One region of the Ureibacillus sp. MALMAid1270 genome, then DNA from elsewhere that is predicted to be linked to it. Evidence: riboswitches for the same ligand, from Rfam matches in the RefSeq annotation. Region 1 holds a riboswitch; each other region holds the start of a gene.
The links. A riboswitch is a leader RNA that binds a small molecule or an ion and turns the genes downstream of it on or off. The one in region 1 is predicted to bind cobalamin.
Positions count from the first base shown of each region.

Region 1 (5,768 bases):
CATGACCCACTGGGTAAGTTTTAAAGGTTACGTTCGCCCCGTACTCTTCAAAAAATCGCTTATTATTTTCTCCCCATTGGATTGGGAAGTCATAGTCATACTCACCATGTGAAATAAATACTTTGGCGTCTTTTATACCCGCTTTCTTATAATCAGCGATAACAAAATCAGGTATATAACCACTTAGAGCAACAGTACCTGCTATTTCATTTCCTAGGAAAAGCGCTAATGTTTGCGCAATAACCGCGCCTTGATTGAACCCAATAATATAAACTTTCTTAGGATCTAATTGATATTCCTCTACTGCTTCTTTTATAAAGTCCAGCGTAAATAAAATCATTTTATCAAATATTTCTCTATTTGGTTTCCCCTCTTCTTCAAAAGTATAGAAAGCAAAACCAGGACGGTGTGCAATTGGTCCTCTTAAGCTAAAAATATGGCAATTCCCTTTATATGAATCGACTAGTTGAAGTAAATCATCTTCATTACTACCTAGTCCGTGTAATAAAAAAATTGCAGCTCCTTTTTCATCTATTTGAAATGAAGGTGCTATATGTTTAAATGTGTAAGGTGATTTCATAAGTATTTAGTCCTTCCTGTATTATCATCTAATAAGTGTAACAAAAAATTTGTACTTTCGAAATAAAAGTATAAGAAAGTGAATGTTGAATTACGAATTAAGTATTATTTTTTAATATTGTGAAAATTTACAAATTTCCTCTAGTAATTATACGAAAATAGTTATAAACTAATAGTATTACCTAGGAAATTCTGAGGAGATTCAATTATTGGCCGAAAACCAAGCACGCTTCGTAAAAGCTTGCGTCATTGAATTGAAAACGAATTCATATAATTAGACCATTCGTAATAGTTGTAAGGAAGCAATCTGAATTTATGAGCAATTCTCTAATAGCAATTGTAATAATTAATATACTAGTACATATTCTCGTTTTAACAATGATTAAGCAGCAACTTACACATTTAGAAAGGGTTGACCTGAAATTTAATTTTCAAGTCAACCCTTTTACATTATCCAAATAACTTTTTCTTTTCTTTTTCCATTAATTTAATGATGATTGGTCCTAATACTAAGAAAAAACCGAAGTTACCGATTGCATGGTAAATATCAAATGGAATGCCGGCTAAATAATAGGCAATAAACATTACACCATTGCCAATAAATAGCATATTTAATGAAACGACAAATCCATAGAACATTCCCATTAATGCTGAATAGAACGCTAGGATAGCGAATGGTATCTTTTTATATATTCTCCCTAATAGACCAGAAACAATGGCTACAGCCCCCCATGCGAGCAATTGCATGATTAAAAAGGGACCGAACCCTAATACTAAATTTGAACCAAACACAGTCAAGACTGCTAATGTTAAACCAATTCTAATACCGAATACTAGTGACACACAAATAATGATTGTTGTTGAAGGTTGTACATTTGGGATTCCTACTGTATAAATTCTTCCAACAATGCTTAAAGCAGCAAGACATGCAATGATTGTCATTACTCTTGTTGATTGTCTTATTTTCATTGTGTGTCCTAACTGAAGATTTTTATCTTCCAATATTTCACCTCATTAGTAAGAGGATAGCTCCCAAGTAATTTTGTCTCCATCTTTAAGGATTACTTCTCCTGCGCCTACCATTGACATTTCACCATTTACTGATAATGCCCAAAACGTTTTTGTAGCTTCGCCAGCTTCTACACCATTAATAGTTGTAACAAAGCCGCCTTCTTCAACAGCATTTAATTCCCTAATTGTTACTTCTAATGCTGTTTCACCTTCAGTAAATGTAACTTCTTTAGATTCTGTTTTACCGTCATTGATTACTTCAAGTACTACTTTTGACTCTTCTACATTCGTTTCAGCTGTATTATTCGATGTTTGTTCAGCAGGTTTTACCTCTTCTTGTGTTTGATTACCACATCCAACTAAAGCGATTACTACTACCATTAATAAAGATATTCTTTTAAGTATGTTTTTCATTTGAAACTCTCCTTCGTATTTTCCCTTTTTAATATGTAATCCAGATTTAAAAATTTCCTTACTAGCCCTCCTACATTTTTTTCGTGAATTAATCTACAGAAAGAACAGAGGCAAAATAAAAAGCCACCCTAGAATGGATGGCAAGAAATACTTGTTATTAACACTGAAATTGTGTGTTCACGAGATTTGCCGTACATTCTCTTTAATTCCGAAGAGGTTTGTTACGATCAGAAAAAGACAGGTCTCCTGGCTTGTGCATTCACATTTTTGGAGCCTTCCCATCATTTGACAGTGGCATATTCCAAAACTAGCACTTACAGTTGCGGATACAGCTTCGGATTTTCACCGAATTCCCAATTAAGCATCATGCGTCTATTTCCTGCAAGATTATTCACTTAATAGCAATTTAACATACTATTCATAAAATTAGTAGTCTTATTTTATTTCGTTATCAGTTTTAGGTAAATTTAAGCACAATTTGGACATTTTCCGTAAATTTCAAATTTGTGCGATTCAATTTCACAACCAGGTAGTCTCTCGGATAACATTTCCATAGGACAAATTTCTATATTTTTTACCTTTCCACATTCCATACAAATAAAATGATGGTGGTGATGATCTGATTCGCATTGCATTCGGAAGTTTCTTTCTCCGTTTAACTCTGTTTCTTCTAAAATACCTAATTCTACAAAAGTAGAAAGATTACGATAAATCGTATCAAAACTCATACCAGGGAAATCTTTTTTTAATACAGACAGTAAATCCCGCGCTGTTAAATATTTTTCTGTTTCACTAAACATATTTAATATTAGTTCACGTTTGTCAGTCTTTTTAAAACCATTTTCTTTTAGAATTTCCCAAGCTTTTGTAATGTTCACTTCTTTATCTCCTTTCTACTCGTAAATTGTTACCAAACTTTTTAAAGAAAATTACGATGAATAGAATAATAATGGATGTTACAACAATTGTACCACCTGGCGCTAAATTTAAATAAAATGCGCTTACTAATCCAATAATTACCGAAGATTCACCAAAAATAATCGAATAGATGATTGTTGACTTAAAACCTTTTGCAATTCGCATAGCAGCTGCAACAGGTAATGTTATTAGTGAGGAAACCAATAAAATACCAACTATACGCATACTAGCAGCAATCACTAATGCTACAACAATCATAAATAATAAGTGAATCCATTTAGATGGTAGGCCTGTTGCTTTTGCGTACTCTTCATCAAATGATAATACAAACATTTCCTTAAAGAATAACAATAGAAAGACAATGACGATTAATGCGATGATGAATATAACTCCAAGATCTTGTCTGGATACAACAGAGACAGAGCCAAATAAATAACTCATTAAGTCTGTACTAAACCCACTTGCTAATGAAATAAAAATCGCCGATAAACCAATCCCCGCTGACATGATAATTGGTATCGCGAGTTCCTCATAGTGTTTATATAAACTTCTTAAACGTTCAATTAAGATGGATCCTCCTACTGAAGCCACGATTCCCAAATAGATTGGATTCAGTAAAGCGAGTGAAGCTACAGATTGACTTAAATATAAGCTCCCTGCAATTCCTGCTAAAGTTACATGGGATAGAGCATCTGCTATTAATGACATACGTCTAACAACGATAAATACGCCTAATAAAGGGGCAATAATGCCAATAATTAAACCTGAGAGAAAAGCGTTTTGTATTAATGGATAGTTAAGTAATGCTTCAATCAAAAGCTTTCCCTCCTCTAGTGTATTTTCCGTACGGAATGACCGTACCAGTCATTTAATTTATCATTTGAAATGGTATCAAATTCTTTTTTGTAACCATGAAAATGAATCGTTTGATTTAAACATGCGACGTGGCTAATTCGATTTGAAACAGTATCAACGTCGTGTGTTACTAAAATAATTGTCTTTTGTTGTTCCTCGTTTAGTCTAGCTAACATATCATAAAATGATTGAACATTTTCATGATCAATTCCAACTGTAGGTTCATCTAAAATAAGTAGCTTCGGTTCAGCGATTAAAGCTCGAGCTATAAAAACTCTTTGCTGTTGACCACCCGATAACTGTCCAATATTCCTTGATACAAAATTTTCCATACCAACTGCCTTTAGTGCATTCATTACTAGTTCATTTGCATTCTTAGGCATTCTTTTAAATAAACCTATTTTTTTCGTTAACCCGCTTTTAACAACTTCTTCTACTGTAGCTGGAAAAGCAGAATTAAATGCATTGGATTTTTGCGAAACATAGCCGATCCATTCACGATGTTGAAATGAATTTGCTGACTCACCAAATAATTTAATTTCGCCTGATAGTGGTTTCACAATACCTAAAATTAATTTTAAAAGTGTGGATTTACCTGACCCATTTGGTCCAAGGATTGCAAGGAAATCTCCTTCTTTAACGGAAAAGGAAATATTATGAAGAACTTTAGTCTGTTCATATTGAAAAGAGACATTTTGTAATTCAATTAATGGTTTCTCCATCATATCGCTTCTTTCTAATTAAGAATCATTACGATTTACATTTTGTTAGTATACGTGTTTCCTAGTCTTTTGTAAAGACTTCCATTTCGAATCGCTTAAGAGGAAAGGATTGAAAGAATGAGGGCAATAGAAGTTTGGGAATCATTATTATCGAAGTCTGATAAAGAAGTGATTAAAATTGCAAGTTATTACGGAGTTGAACTGACTATTGATGAAGTCCGCCAGTTAAGACCTTTAGCTGAGAGTGCCAATATTACATGGTTAGTTACAGGCATTCCGAAAAGTGTACTGAAAGAGTGCGAAAGAATTTTAGGTCCAAAAAAATTCAAAAAATATAAAAAGATACTTGATAATTATTAATAAACTTAGGTGGTTGAAATCTCAGAATTTCAACCACCTACTTTATTTCCATTAATAATTTTCAATAAATGTTTCTACTACTTCATCTATAGAACTAAGTTTTATAGTAGTTTGCTCTTGTGTCAGTATTGAAAATATATATTGTTTTCCGCTTTTCGCTTTAAAATATCCAGCTAAAGTATATACTCCTGAGATATAACCGGTTTTGGCCACTACCCTATTTATTAAATTTGGATTTTTATAGCGATCTTTAAGGGATCCTCCTACAAGTCGATCTTGTATTCCTCCAATTGGTAAACTGTTATATAAGGTTGGATAGTACGGTTTATTTTTAACAAGAAATAATAAGTTTGATAATTGGTTCGCTGTTATTCTGTTGGAATGTGACATGCCAGAGCCGTCTTCAAAGGACCATTGATTCATTTCGAGTCCAATACTTCTTCCATAATCATTTAACACTTGTAAGCCATGTTGCAGGCTTCCTACACCAAATTGTTCTTTTCCCATTGTTTTAACAAGAATATCGGCAATTCCGTTATTACTCAATTTTAAAAATGGTGTCATAATACTTTTTAATGGAATCGACTTCTTAGTGTAAATTAACTCCGCATTGGTTGGAACAACTTTTCTATCTATCATCGAATTTGCAGAAAATGAAATACCTGATTCTTTTAATATTTGTTTTAAAGCATGAAGTGTATTAATGGTTGGATCTAATACTGATATCCATTCTTTTGTAGAATCACCAAATGGAATGTTACCAGTAATGAAGATTTTGTTCGTATTATACTCACGATATATCTCGATTGTATTCTTATCATTAGCATCTACAGTAATTGCTTTGTTAGTAATAATCATACCGCTTAAATTCGGTTTAACATCAATAGTAGGGCTTTTACCGATTGTATT
Region 1 covers NZ_JBMIRP010000097.1:24,451-30,218, reverse strand. Annotated here, with positions in the region: gene ACOQFO_RS15500 (alpha/beta hydrolase) at 1-580, opposite strand, end outside; gene ACOQFO_RS15495 (ECF transporter S component) at 1,030-1,581, opposite strand; gene ACOQFO_RS15490 (DUF4430 domain-containing protein) at 1,594-2,004, opposite strand; cobalamin riboswitch at 2,224-2,395, opposite strand; gene ACOQFO_RS15485 (Fur family transcriptional regulator) at 2,472-2,882, opposite strand; gene ACOQFO_RS15480 (metal ABC transporter permease) at 2,887-3,738, opposite strand; gene ACOQFO_RS15475 (metal ABC transporter ATP-binding protein) at 3,753-4,499, opposite strand; gene ACOQFO_RS15470 (hypothetical protein) at 4,617-4,859, shown strand; gene dacB (D-alanyl-D-alanine carboxypeptidase/D-alanyl-D-alanine endopeptidase) at 4,911-5,768, opposite strand, start outside.

Region 2 (5,768 bases), on a different contig from region 1:
TGAAGAGTTTAAAAATGTAAAGATTATACCTAATGTTGAGGTTGAGATTGTTAAAGCAGGTAGTATCTATTAAGAGATACCGCCTGTTTTTATTAAGTAGTTTGTTCATATGTTCTCATTAGATTTTTAGTTGTGCTTTAGAACCATCCGCTGTTTGATGAAAACTTTTCCTCATAAGAATTTTCTTAAAATTAAACTGTGCAGCCAAGACACCTATTAAAATAAGAATTGCTCCTAAGAAGAACCTTTCATCAAATCGAAAAAAGGGAGTGATAATGACCTTATACGAGTATTAAAAGAAACCCATATTACCCCTAATATTAAATTTGAACTGTCAGATGACCAAGCTATTATTTCAATGGTGGAGAATGGGATGGGAATTAGTATCCTTCCAGAAATGGTTTTCCTCACAATAGGAAGGCGGTTTTTTTATATATAGGTGAACGATTTACGAGAGACGTACATACTTTCATATACTACAAAATCAGGAGGAGATGATAACCGAGGGGGATTACCGATGGATTTTTCAAAACAATTCGATAAGATCAAGGACTCAGTGGTAAATATCTGTGTTCTTAATAATACAGAAGAGAAGAAAATAGTATCGTCTGGAACAGGTGTATTGATTGGTGATGGTACTAAAATCATAACATGTGCTCATTGCATTAAGCCTAAACTTGTAAATACAGCAAGATTTTCAGGTCAAGGTAATGCTCAAAAATGTAATGTTATTTTCAATGATTCCAAAACAGATATTGCAATTTTGGAAGTTAGTAAGTCCCTTGGTAAAGGGGTTGATATAAGAGATTCATCAACGGTGAAGATTGGGCAGGAGGCATTTGTAGTTGGATTTCCTTTGAATATAAAAAAGATCACTGCACTTTCAGCCAATATTGCAGGATTTGAACCGTTGAATGATTTTAAATTAATTCGACTTGATTCATCTATTAACTTCGGAAATTCTGGTGGTCCATTATTTAATGCGGATGGAGAATTAGTTGGCATAGTAAATGCCAAACATGGACCGCTTTCTTATATGTTAACAGAACTGAAACAGGCTAAGCCAAAAGTTGAATTATTGGATCATGATAACCTTGTTGGTCTTATCCTATATTTAATCAATCAAATGGAAAGAAATTTGAATCTTGGTATTGGGTATGCGATTCCTATCAATACAGTTGGCGAGCGTGTGGAAATAGTCAATTCACTGATAAAAAGGGGTAAATGATTTTAATTTCTTCGTCCTAGTATTGTGCAGTAACTCTTGATAACCATAATGAAAACCCCTGCTGATTAGGGGTTTTTAATTTTGGTTTTATTTTGTGAGGAAATAAAAAAATAACCCAACGAAAAGTAAACATTAGGTAACAAAAATAATTTTTCATAATAATTTTTAGAGTCTCATAAAAGAGGCCACACTAATAAAAAATCTTATCGTTATAAAAAAGTATTTAGAGAAGTTAGGGAGATTCAAATGCTACTCACAAACACAACTGTCATACAAAGAGAAATGACTTCAAACCAACTAAAATATATCGCAATTATCCTTATGTTTTTTGATCATATGTTTGCGATGTTTCTTGATCAGAGTAGTTTGGAAGGGGCACTATCTCGCATACCAGGAAGAGTTGTAGCACCGATTATGTGTTATTTAATTGCTGAAGGATATTTTTACACTTCGAATGTACATAAATACATTAAAAGGTTACTGATTTTCGCTGCAATATCACATTTTCCATACGTTATCTATTTCCATATCACATGGTGGCGCGGAACGAGTGTCTTTTGGTCGTTAGCTTTAGGGTTAATCGCATTAACAATTGCGAAAAACGAAAAGTATCCACTTTATTTAAGAGTACTTGGAATAATTGCTTGCTGTATTCTAGCTGTTCCTGCTGATTGGTATTATATCGGGGTACTATGGATATTGTTCTTTGGATTATTTAGGGGAGATATCGGTAAGCAATTGCTTAGTTTTTCGGTTATAGGTGTGCTTCATGTTGCTCATTCCATTTATGATTATGGTTGGTTGTGGGCAAATCAATTAGCAATATTTTTAGCGATCCCTTTACTACTATTGTATAAAGGAAAACAAGGTAAGAAATCCAAAATTTTAAAATGGGGATTCTATATCTTTTATCCGTTGCATCTATTATTATTATATTATATCTATATAATGATTTTTGCTTAACGGAGGAGGATATATGACAAGATTATTTAGTAGAAAATATTCTATTTTTTTCCCACTTCTGTTGGCATTTATTTTTCTACTATCAGCCTGTTCAGCTTCGTCTTCTAGCAATGAAGTAGAAGATAATGAAGATTTAAATAATGAAATAGCAACTCCTGAAGAAAAAATTCCGACTGTTGTACAACCTCCCACTCCTAAACCAGAACTATACGAGGGAGATCTGGAATTGCCAGTAATCGGTGCAACAGGATTTACTTCTGTTCAGTTAGAGTTAAAAGAATCTGCAAGTCAAGATTCTAAAACTGTTCAGCTACTTGAACCAGGTACTGCTTTTGAAATCATCCAAGAGGATGGTGATTGGTGGTTCATACAAAATGAAACTTCAAATGGATGGGTATTGCATAAGTATTGTTTTATTAATTTGCCAGATGTAATCCCGTCCATTATTTATGATAATACCAATACGTATTCTGCTAAATATGTATCTTCAGGAAAGTCAATTCCTAATATTACAGGACAACCTCTTTACCAAGGTAAAACTTTCAATAAGAGACTTGGAAAAGAAGAATTCATAGTCCCTGTATTATATTCCATGTCTAAAAAGATTCATCTCGCACAGCAATACGCATTAGCGGATGGGAACTCTTTGCTTATCTACGAAGGATATCGACCTTATGCTGCTCAACAAGCCATTGTAAATGAATTATCTAAACTAGCTACGATTGATTTTGAGGTTGCTGCTGGAATTAGTACGGCTCCATGGTCGATCAATTGGTTTATTGCAACAAATGTTTCGAATCATCAAGTTGGTTATGCAATCGATGTAAGCTTAGCAAAGGTAAACTCAATTGAGTCGGTTGTGATTGGAAATTATGCAGTTAATGAAATCACTAACTATACAGAGTATACAATGCCGACACCAATTCACGAGTTGAGCTTCGCCTCAGCTACATTCAAATACCCTGTTTCAGCCATTTCTCCAACAGCTTGGAAAAATGTTAAGTTATCTGACAAAATGAACGAAGCAGCCATCAATCTTCAAACTTATAATACAAAAGCCGGGCTTACACCGTTAGCATCTGAATGGTGGCATTTTAATGATTTAGATGCGTTGAATGAAGTGAAGGATAATAGTAGCGATGGAGGATATGTTTTAACGGAAATTTATAGTGAAATTCCGTCTACTAATCAAAATTCGAAGGAATAGATTTAGCTCATATCTTAATGAAAAGAAACCAATTTGAAATTTGGTTTCTTTTTTATATACCAGTTGTAAAATGCCAAAATCCTTCAAGAATTATTTACAATACTAGAAAAAATAATAAGAATTAATTGAACATTTCAATTTTTTATGTATAATGAAATGAATTACATAACGTGTCGAAATAGGTGCTTATGAAAATAAGCTTAAAAGGGAAGCTTGGTGAAAATCCAACACTGTCCCGCAACTGTAAATTCGGAGCAATTCAAAAGAAGCCACTGTGAGAATGGGAAGGCATTGAATTGCGTTGATGAAAAGTCAGGAGACCTGCCTATTTAAGTGCACACCAAATACCTACGAGGAAATAGGTGGTGTCTGTGCGAGTGGAGACGTAAAAATAATTTTTTTACGCTTTTTACAATTGTGCATAGATAAGTCCAAGGCTATTTCTGAAGTTCAGAAATAGCTTTTTTATTTGGGTTATGTAATACAAAAGGAGGCTTATCGAAATGGAAGTAATTAGTACAGTGGTTGGTTACCCATATATTGGGGAACAACGACAATGGAAAAAAATTGTAGAAAGTTTTTGGAAAGGTGACCTTTCAGAAGTTCAGTTTCATCAGCAAATGAAGGAACTACGATTACACAATCTGAAACGTCAGCAAGAATTAGGAATCGATTATATTACGGTTGGTGATTTTACACTATATGATCGTATGCTCGACTTAGCTTTTATGTTTGGTATTATTCCTGAGCGATATCAATCATTAAATAATGAAACAGCACTAACTCGTTATTATGCAATGGCACGTGGCGCAAAAAATGTAGTCGCTTGTGAAATGACAAAATGGTTTAATACAAATTATCACTATATCGTTCCTGAATTTGATGGAAAACAATTGAAACTAAAAGAAAATATATTACTAGAATATTTTTTAGAAGCGAAAAATGAACTAAATATTATTGCGAAGCCTACTTTAATAGGCCCTTATACATTTATGGATTTATCAAAAGGTTATGATGATCAAACTAAAGCAATCTTTATTCTACAATTACTGCCACTTTATGCAGAAGTGATACAACAATTAGTAGATGCGGGTGCTGAGTGGATTCAACTTGAAGAGCCTTCTTTAACAAAATCCCTTCCAGATGATGAGGTTCGATTAGTTGAGCAAATCTATAGTAAACTAGCAGAGAGTGTTCCATCTGCAAAAATTATGCTACAAACTTATTTCGAAGCATTGACATCCTATGAACGATTATCAAATTTACCAGTTGCAGGAATTGGTTTAGATTTTGTCCACGGGAAAAAAGAAAATAAGGAAGCGATTCGGAAACATGGGTTTCCAAATAACAAAGTATTAGCAATCGGTTGTATAAATGGTCGTGATATTTGGTCTAGTAATCTGGCAGAAGTCGTGTCAGAGATTGAAAGTGTAGTGTATTTAAGCAAGGCGCAATCAGTTTGGATTGAATCGTCATGTAGCTTACAACATGTACCAATTACTACTAGAAATGAGCAAAAGTTAGAACCTGTTTTATTAAATGCTCTTTCATTTGCGGATGAGAAAATAAGTGAGATTGTTCATGTAACTCACTACATTAAACATGGTAAATGGATCAAAGAAAAGGCTGTTTCTGAAAGTATGGAGATTATTGAAGCACTTGCAACGCATCCAATCAGAAACAATAAACGAGTGCAAGAAATAATGCAATCTATTACGGCGAATGATTTTTCAAGAGCACTACCATACGATCAACGCAGATTGATTCAACAACAGGTATTAGGTTTACCACTTTTTCCTACCACGACAATTGGTAGTTTCCCACAATCATCTGAAGTGAAAAAAACACGTGCAGCTTGGCGTAAAAAGCAAATTTCAGATACGGAATATGAGGCATTTATTGAAAAGGAAACAGCCCGTTGGATTAAATTACAAGAAGAAATTGGGCTAGATATTTTTGTACATGGCGAATTTGAACGTACTGATATGGTAGAGTTCTTCGGCGAGAAATTAACAGGTTTTGCTTTTACACAAAATGCATGGGTCGTTTCGTATGGTTCTCGATGTGTAAAGCCTCCTATCATTTACGGAGATGTTGAATGGACAAGCCCTATGACCTTAAAAGAAGTACTCTTTGCTCAAAAACTAACAGATGCTCACGTTAAAGGTATGTTAACAGGACCTGTAACTATTTTAAACTGGTCATTTGTTAGAAATGATGTGCCAAGAGAAGTTGTTGCAAATCAAATTGCCATAGCATTACGTCAAGAAATTTTAGAATTAGAACGTTCTGGGATTGCAATTATTCAAGTAGATGAACCTGCACTTCGAGAAGGCCTGCCGCTTCGTAAAGAAAATTGGTCGGACTATT
Region 2 covers NZ_JBMIRP010000030.1:51,887-57,654, reverse strand. Annotated here, with positions in the region: gene ACOQFO_RS03395 (hypothetical protein) at 1-73, shown strand, start outside; gene ACOQFO_RS03390 (LysR family transcriptional regulator substrate-binding protein) at 251-439, shown strand; gene ACOQFO_RS03385 (S1 family peptidase) at 518-1,228, shown strand; gene ACOQFO_RS03380 (TraX family protein) at 1,475-2,191, shown strand; gene ACOQFO_RS03375 (M15 family metallopeptidase) at 2,205-3,398, shown strand; cobalamin riboswitch at 3,562-3,741, shown strand; gene metE (5-methyltetrahydropteroyltriglutamate--homocysteine S-methyltransferase) at 3,902-5,768, shown strand, end outside.
Region 2: another riboswitch for cobalamin. It lies ahead of metE (5-methyltetrahydropteroyltriglutamate--homocysteine S-methyltransferase); the one in region 1 lies ahead of ACOQFO_RS15490 (DUF4430 domain-containing protein).

Region 3 (5,768 bases), on a different contig from region 1:
CTATCTTCATAACGATAGAAAGTTTCTCTGCGCTCTTTTGCAATCTCCATCGATGATTTCAGAGAATAGTAGTTCATCGCCTCCATAAAGCAATCAATAAAATCGATAGATTCTTTCGATCCATAAAGAATCCCTTGTGTCACAAGGTGACCGTGTAAATTCATAGCACCAAGCCCTACGGAATGCATTAATTGATTTGCTTTCGCAACTGAAGGAACATTTTTAATGTTAGTCATGAGCGAAACGTTTGTTAAGAGGCGCATTGATGTATCGACTAACTCCCCAAAATCTTTCACTTTACTTGCCGCATGTATATCAATAGAACCTAAGTTACATGACACATCTAATCCATATTCATTTTCTTGATCTTGGTCTGTAATATTGCTAGTTTCTTGTACTTGCAAGATTTCTGTGCATAAGTTCGACATCTTCACTCGACCAATTCCTTTAAGTGGATGTACTTCATTCACATTGTCATCGAAAATCTCAAATGGATATCCCGATTCAAATTGCGCTTTTTTCACTTCTGTATAGAGCTTCCGCGCATTGAGACGTTTGATCTTACGAATATTTGGATTATCCAATAGCTCATAGTACATTTCAGAGATAGAAATCTCAGACATTCTTTTTCCATATTCTTTATAAATATCGTAAGGGCTAAATAGCACAATATCTTTATCTCTTCTCATAAGTTCAAAGAATATGTTTGGAATAATAATGCCAGTTGATAACGTTGCTAGTCGGATTTTATCGTCAGCGTTTGGTTTTTTACTAGAAATAAAGTTCTCGATATCCGCGTGGAAGATATTCAGATACGTCACACCTGAACCATTTCGCTGTCCAAGCTGATTTGAATAGGAGAATGAATTCTCTAGTAATTTCGCAACAGGCATTACCCCACTTGCACGATTCTGTATCCCTTTAATCGGATCTCCTAATGGTCTGAGGTCAGTTAAGTTAACTCCAACTCCCCCACCAAGTCTTGATAATTCCAAACAATACCCGATATTTTCAGCAATACTATTCATTGAATCATCCATCGATAATTTGAAGCAACTAACTAATTCCCCACGCGCCTTCTTCCCGCTATTTAAAGCGGTCGGTGTTGCAGGTTGGTACGCTTCCATGATTGACTCAACTGCACGCTCGGCAAGTTCTTGATCTCCTTGCGCCAAGTACAAAGCAATTATGACAATACGATCTTCATATTTTTCTAGTATCTCTTGCCCATCTCGACTTTTCATTGCATAGCTATCATAGAACTTACTTGCACTCATAAAAGACGGAAAACGGAAATGATAATCATATGCTTTTTTGTACATTTGTTTAATGAAGTCCATATCATACTTCTCGAGAAATTCCTTTTCATAATACCCTTCATTAACTAGATATCTGATTTTTTCCTCGATATCAATAAAGTAGCGTAAACGAACATTTACATGTTCTAAAAAATAGCGTCGTGTTGCTTCACGGTCTTTTTCTAGCTCTAATTGTCCTGTTGTACTATACCGGTTTAATACTTCGTTATTCAACTTTAAGTAAGTATTCATCCTTTACCCTCGTTTCGTAAAACTGTTGTATTGCCTCGTAATCTGTTTGAAAGCCTCTTAACTCTAGTTTGCGAACTAGTGGAATTTGATAAGCCATTGCTATTTTATCTCCTGCTGCAGCAAACAAATTGTTGCCAAAGTTGCTATTTCCGCTGGCTACAACTCCTCTGCAGAGTTGACCATTGGTTTCTAGAAACTGCGAAACTCTAGTTGGAACTTCACCTAATTTATCTGTGTATGTAATTAAGAGGTATGGCTTATCTATTATTAAATTCTCAGTAATCTCAATGGCCTGAGCTTGCAATTTGGAAACGATATATCTCACATTACCCGTCCGACTTGCATAAGCAATCATTGTGCAACCAATTCAATTTTTGAAATGATCTCCTTTACATCTCCTATAAGTTCACCGTCAATCTCAAGAACTGGAACAGAGAGAAATCCTTCATTTAAAATCTTTTGTTTCGCTTCTTCGTTATGGTCAATATTAATTACTTCTACCTCAAGTCCTGCTTGTTGTAATTCTGATTTTACCCACATGCATTTTGGGCAAATTGTTTTCGTGTAAAGTTTCATTGATAATCCCTCTTTCTTACTATTGTCTTAAGTGTTAATTGAACCTCTTGTTTTAGGACAGTTCATATGGATTTTCTTCCCAATGTGACCTTCATTGAACTTATGAAGGACACTTCCTGCTAGTTTTCACTTTGATCTGTCCTTCATCAATCCATTCAAAGTCTTATAAAACGCAAAAAAACTACCTCTTCAAAAAGAGGTAGTTTGGAAACGTTCAGAAATTGATAAATGAAAACATCTGCGTCTCCATTCCTCAATCCCCGAAGAAATGTTCGATTGGTTTTATTAGGCAGGTCTCCTGGCTTTGCCTCACCCTCCGATTCCCTTCCCATGTGTATATACACAAAGTGGATTGAATCATCGTCAGCATTACAGTTGCGGGGACAGCGTCGGTTTCGCACCGAACTTCCCTATTAAACTACATATGGTAGTACCTAGATAAAACTAATACAATATGTTGTTGTTTCGTTACATTGGTAAGTGTACCACATACTAGTAATTGAGTAAACCTATGAATCTATTTTAGGTACTTTTGAAATAGAAATGAAAGTTATTTGTTGACTAAACCGCTAATAATTGTGTAGAAATACCGAATATCATAATAGATTATTAGCAATGCAAATAAAAATGGGGTAGCCATTTCTGACCACCCTTTTAATTCATTAATATTTAAATTGTTGTATTGTTTGTTTTAGTTGTTCCGCCATTACTGCAAGTTCTTCTGCTGAGGATGAGATTTCCTCCATTGAAGCTAATTGTTCCTCAGTTGAAGCAGAAATATTTTGTACACTAGTAAAGTTAGATTGCGTCAATTCTTGTACAGTTAATGTAGAACTTGCTACGAGATTAGATTGTTGAGACATTTCCTCTGTTGCTAAAGAAACCTCTTCCACTTCATTTGACACATCTAGCACATTCGCACGAATACTTGAAAACTTCTGACCGGCTTCACTCATGACAGAAATTCCTTTCGCCACTTCTTCTGTACCGGCAGTCATAGTATTTACGACTTCTTCTGTTTCTAATTGAATATGTCCAATAATGTCAGCAATTTGTGTTGTTGCTTTTGCAGATTCATCTGCAAGCTTCCGTACTTCATCGGCCACTACAGCAAATCCTTTTCCAGCCTCACCAGCTCTCGCAGCTTCAATGGCAGCATTTAAGGATAATAAATTCGTTTGATCCGCAATTTGTTTGATTGTTTGAACTATATTACCAATATCGATTGAGCGTTTACCTAAATTAGAAACAGCCCCCTCAATTGACTTCACTGTTCGATTAATTGATTGCATTTGTTCAACTGCTTGTTGGATAGTTTCGTTACCCAATTGTACTTCTTGTAACGCTTGTTTTGCTTTATCACTTGCATTACCTGCTTTTTCAGCAATTACATTAATATTCTTTTGCATTTCCTCAGTTACTTTCGAACTTTTTTCTACCGCATCCGATTGTTGTTCAGCGCCACTTGCAAATTGTTGAATAGACTCTACAATTTGTCCTGTCGCTTTTTTATTTTCTTCGGTACTTGCAGTTAGTTCATCAGATGAAGCTGCTAAAGAAGTCGATTGATCACTTACTTGGCGAATAACATTTTGTAAAGAATCCACCATCTTATTAAAGATTTCTGCGAGTTTTCCAAATTCATCTTTGCTTTTTATATCAATCTTTTCGCGTAAATCTCCTTCACCTATTCTTTCTGCCGCTTCACCTAATAATCTTAAAGGTCTAAGAATCGAACGAATAATTGGATATCCAATCAATACCCCAACAATGAGCGAGCCTAAAAGAACAAAGAGTGTCACTTTCAATATTCCATTTGTCGAAGCTGCTATATCATCCAACATTAATGTCCCAACGATATACCAACCTGTTAATTCATTTTGTTTAAAGAAAATCTGTTTTGCTTCACCGTTTTCATGGATTACAAAACTTCCACTCTCTTTACCTGACATATTCCTTTTATACTGCTCTCCAGCATTTGTTCCATTTTCAATGACTGCGTCTGCTAAATACGTTTGGTTCACATCCATTATAGAAGCAAAACCAGTCTCCCCTACTTTAATGGATTTTGTTAAGCTAATAATCGTTTCTAAGTCAATATCAATAGATATAACACCTGAGCCATCATTTAATGTAGAAGCTACAGACGAGATAAGTGTATTATTCTCAGAAGATGTATACGGATTAATAATAACTGGTCTACCAGTATTATCCATTGCACTTGTATACCATGACGTTGAATATGGATCAAAATCCTCATCAAAATGGAAATATGGATTTCTTATCAAATCACGTCCTGGTTGTGCAATTGTTACAGACTCTACACTGTCTTCAATTTTGTTGAATCTTTCTATTTCTTGTATAATCGATTTCTCGTTCCAATTACTATTAATAATAGTGCTGTAATACTTCGCTTGGTCGATAATCGGTCGAATTTCTCTTGTTATGAGCTGATCTAATTGTTCAACTTGTTGTAATGCACTATTTTTAAGCTCAGATTGTAATTCCTTACTTGCGTTTATGTATGAAATTGATCCAATTGTTACACTAGGAAATAATAAAATAATGATAAATGCAACAATTAAGCGAGCTTTCACTGAAATATTCTTTTTACGCTTCTGTTTAGTCATGCCTTTTCCCCCGAAATAAAACACTATATTTGTGTTAAATAATACAAAATATAGTGGAGCATATATAATCTACCCTACTAAACTATTTTACTATAAAAAAATGATATAAAAACACTATTCCTTAAATATTTATATTATTTTCCATTATTTTTACTAGAAATAAAATCTATCATTTATCGCTTAACCATATAAAAAAGCATTTCTTTCTTCTATTTCAGAAAGAAATGCTTTTGAAAGGATCATTCTTCTTCATGTTCTTCAGCAGCCATAGCCTCTTCGCGTGTTTTATGAACCGTACCATGTGGATGTTGAGGTGGTGCATAAATGGAATAGAGTTTTAGTGGTTTGTCACCAGTGTTGATGATGTTATGCCATTTTCCTGCAGGTACTATAACTACATAGTCGTCAAACACTTCTTCCTCGAAATCATATTGCGTTTCATTTCTCCCCATTCTTACGAAGCCTTCGCCTTCTTCAATTCGAAAGAACTGGTCTGCCTCTGGATGTACTTCAATACCAATTTCTCCACCAACCGGAATACTCATCAACGTAAGTTGTAAGTGCTCTCCTGTCCATAACGCTGTACGGAATGTATCATTACGCTTTGTTATTTCATTAATATCTACAACAAATGGTTCAGGACCGTAGTCTTTTAATTCTATTTTTAGTGGAGGAATATCAGTGTTTCTTAAATTTTCTCCTAGTTGGGATTTTATATCACTAAATCTTGTTGCGTGTTTCAATTCATCAGTGAACGCACGGAAAAACACATCACGAACAGCTTGATTTCTCGTTTTCAAATATTGATTTCGATAAGTTTCGTAATCCGCTAATTCATCTTCAAAGGCTTGTCGTAAGCCCTCTTCAAATGTATTAAAGGCTACCCTTTCTACTTCATATTGGGGGTGTCGATTTGTTAAAGAGTAAAATAAATTAACAAAATTTTGTAGGTGTTGTCTTTCATCTTCAGCAATTTTCAATATTTCTGTTTGATCTTTCGGATTTGGTGCTA
Region 3 covers NZ_JBMIRP010000051.1:31,623-37,390, forward strand. Annotated here, with positions in the region: gene nrdE (class 1b ribonucleoside-diphosphate reductase subunit alpha) at 1-1,550, opposite strand, end outside; gene nrdI (class Ib ribonucleoside-diphosphate reductase assembly flavoprotein NrdI) at 1,525-1,905, opposite strand; gene ACOQFO_RS06440 (glutaredoxin family protein) at 1,902-2,126, opposite strand; cobalamin riboswitch at 2,398-2,579, opposite strand; gene ACOQFO_RS06445 (methyl-accepting chemotaxis protein) at 2,789-4,756, opposite strand; gene ACOQFO_RS06450 (cupin domain-containing protein) at 4,996-5,768, opposite strand, start outside.
Region 3: another riboswitch for cobalamin. It lies ahead of ACOQFO_RS06440 (glutaredoxin family protein); the one in region 1 lies ahead of ACOQFO_RS15490 (DUF4430 domain-containing protein).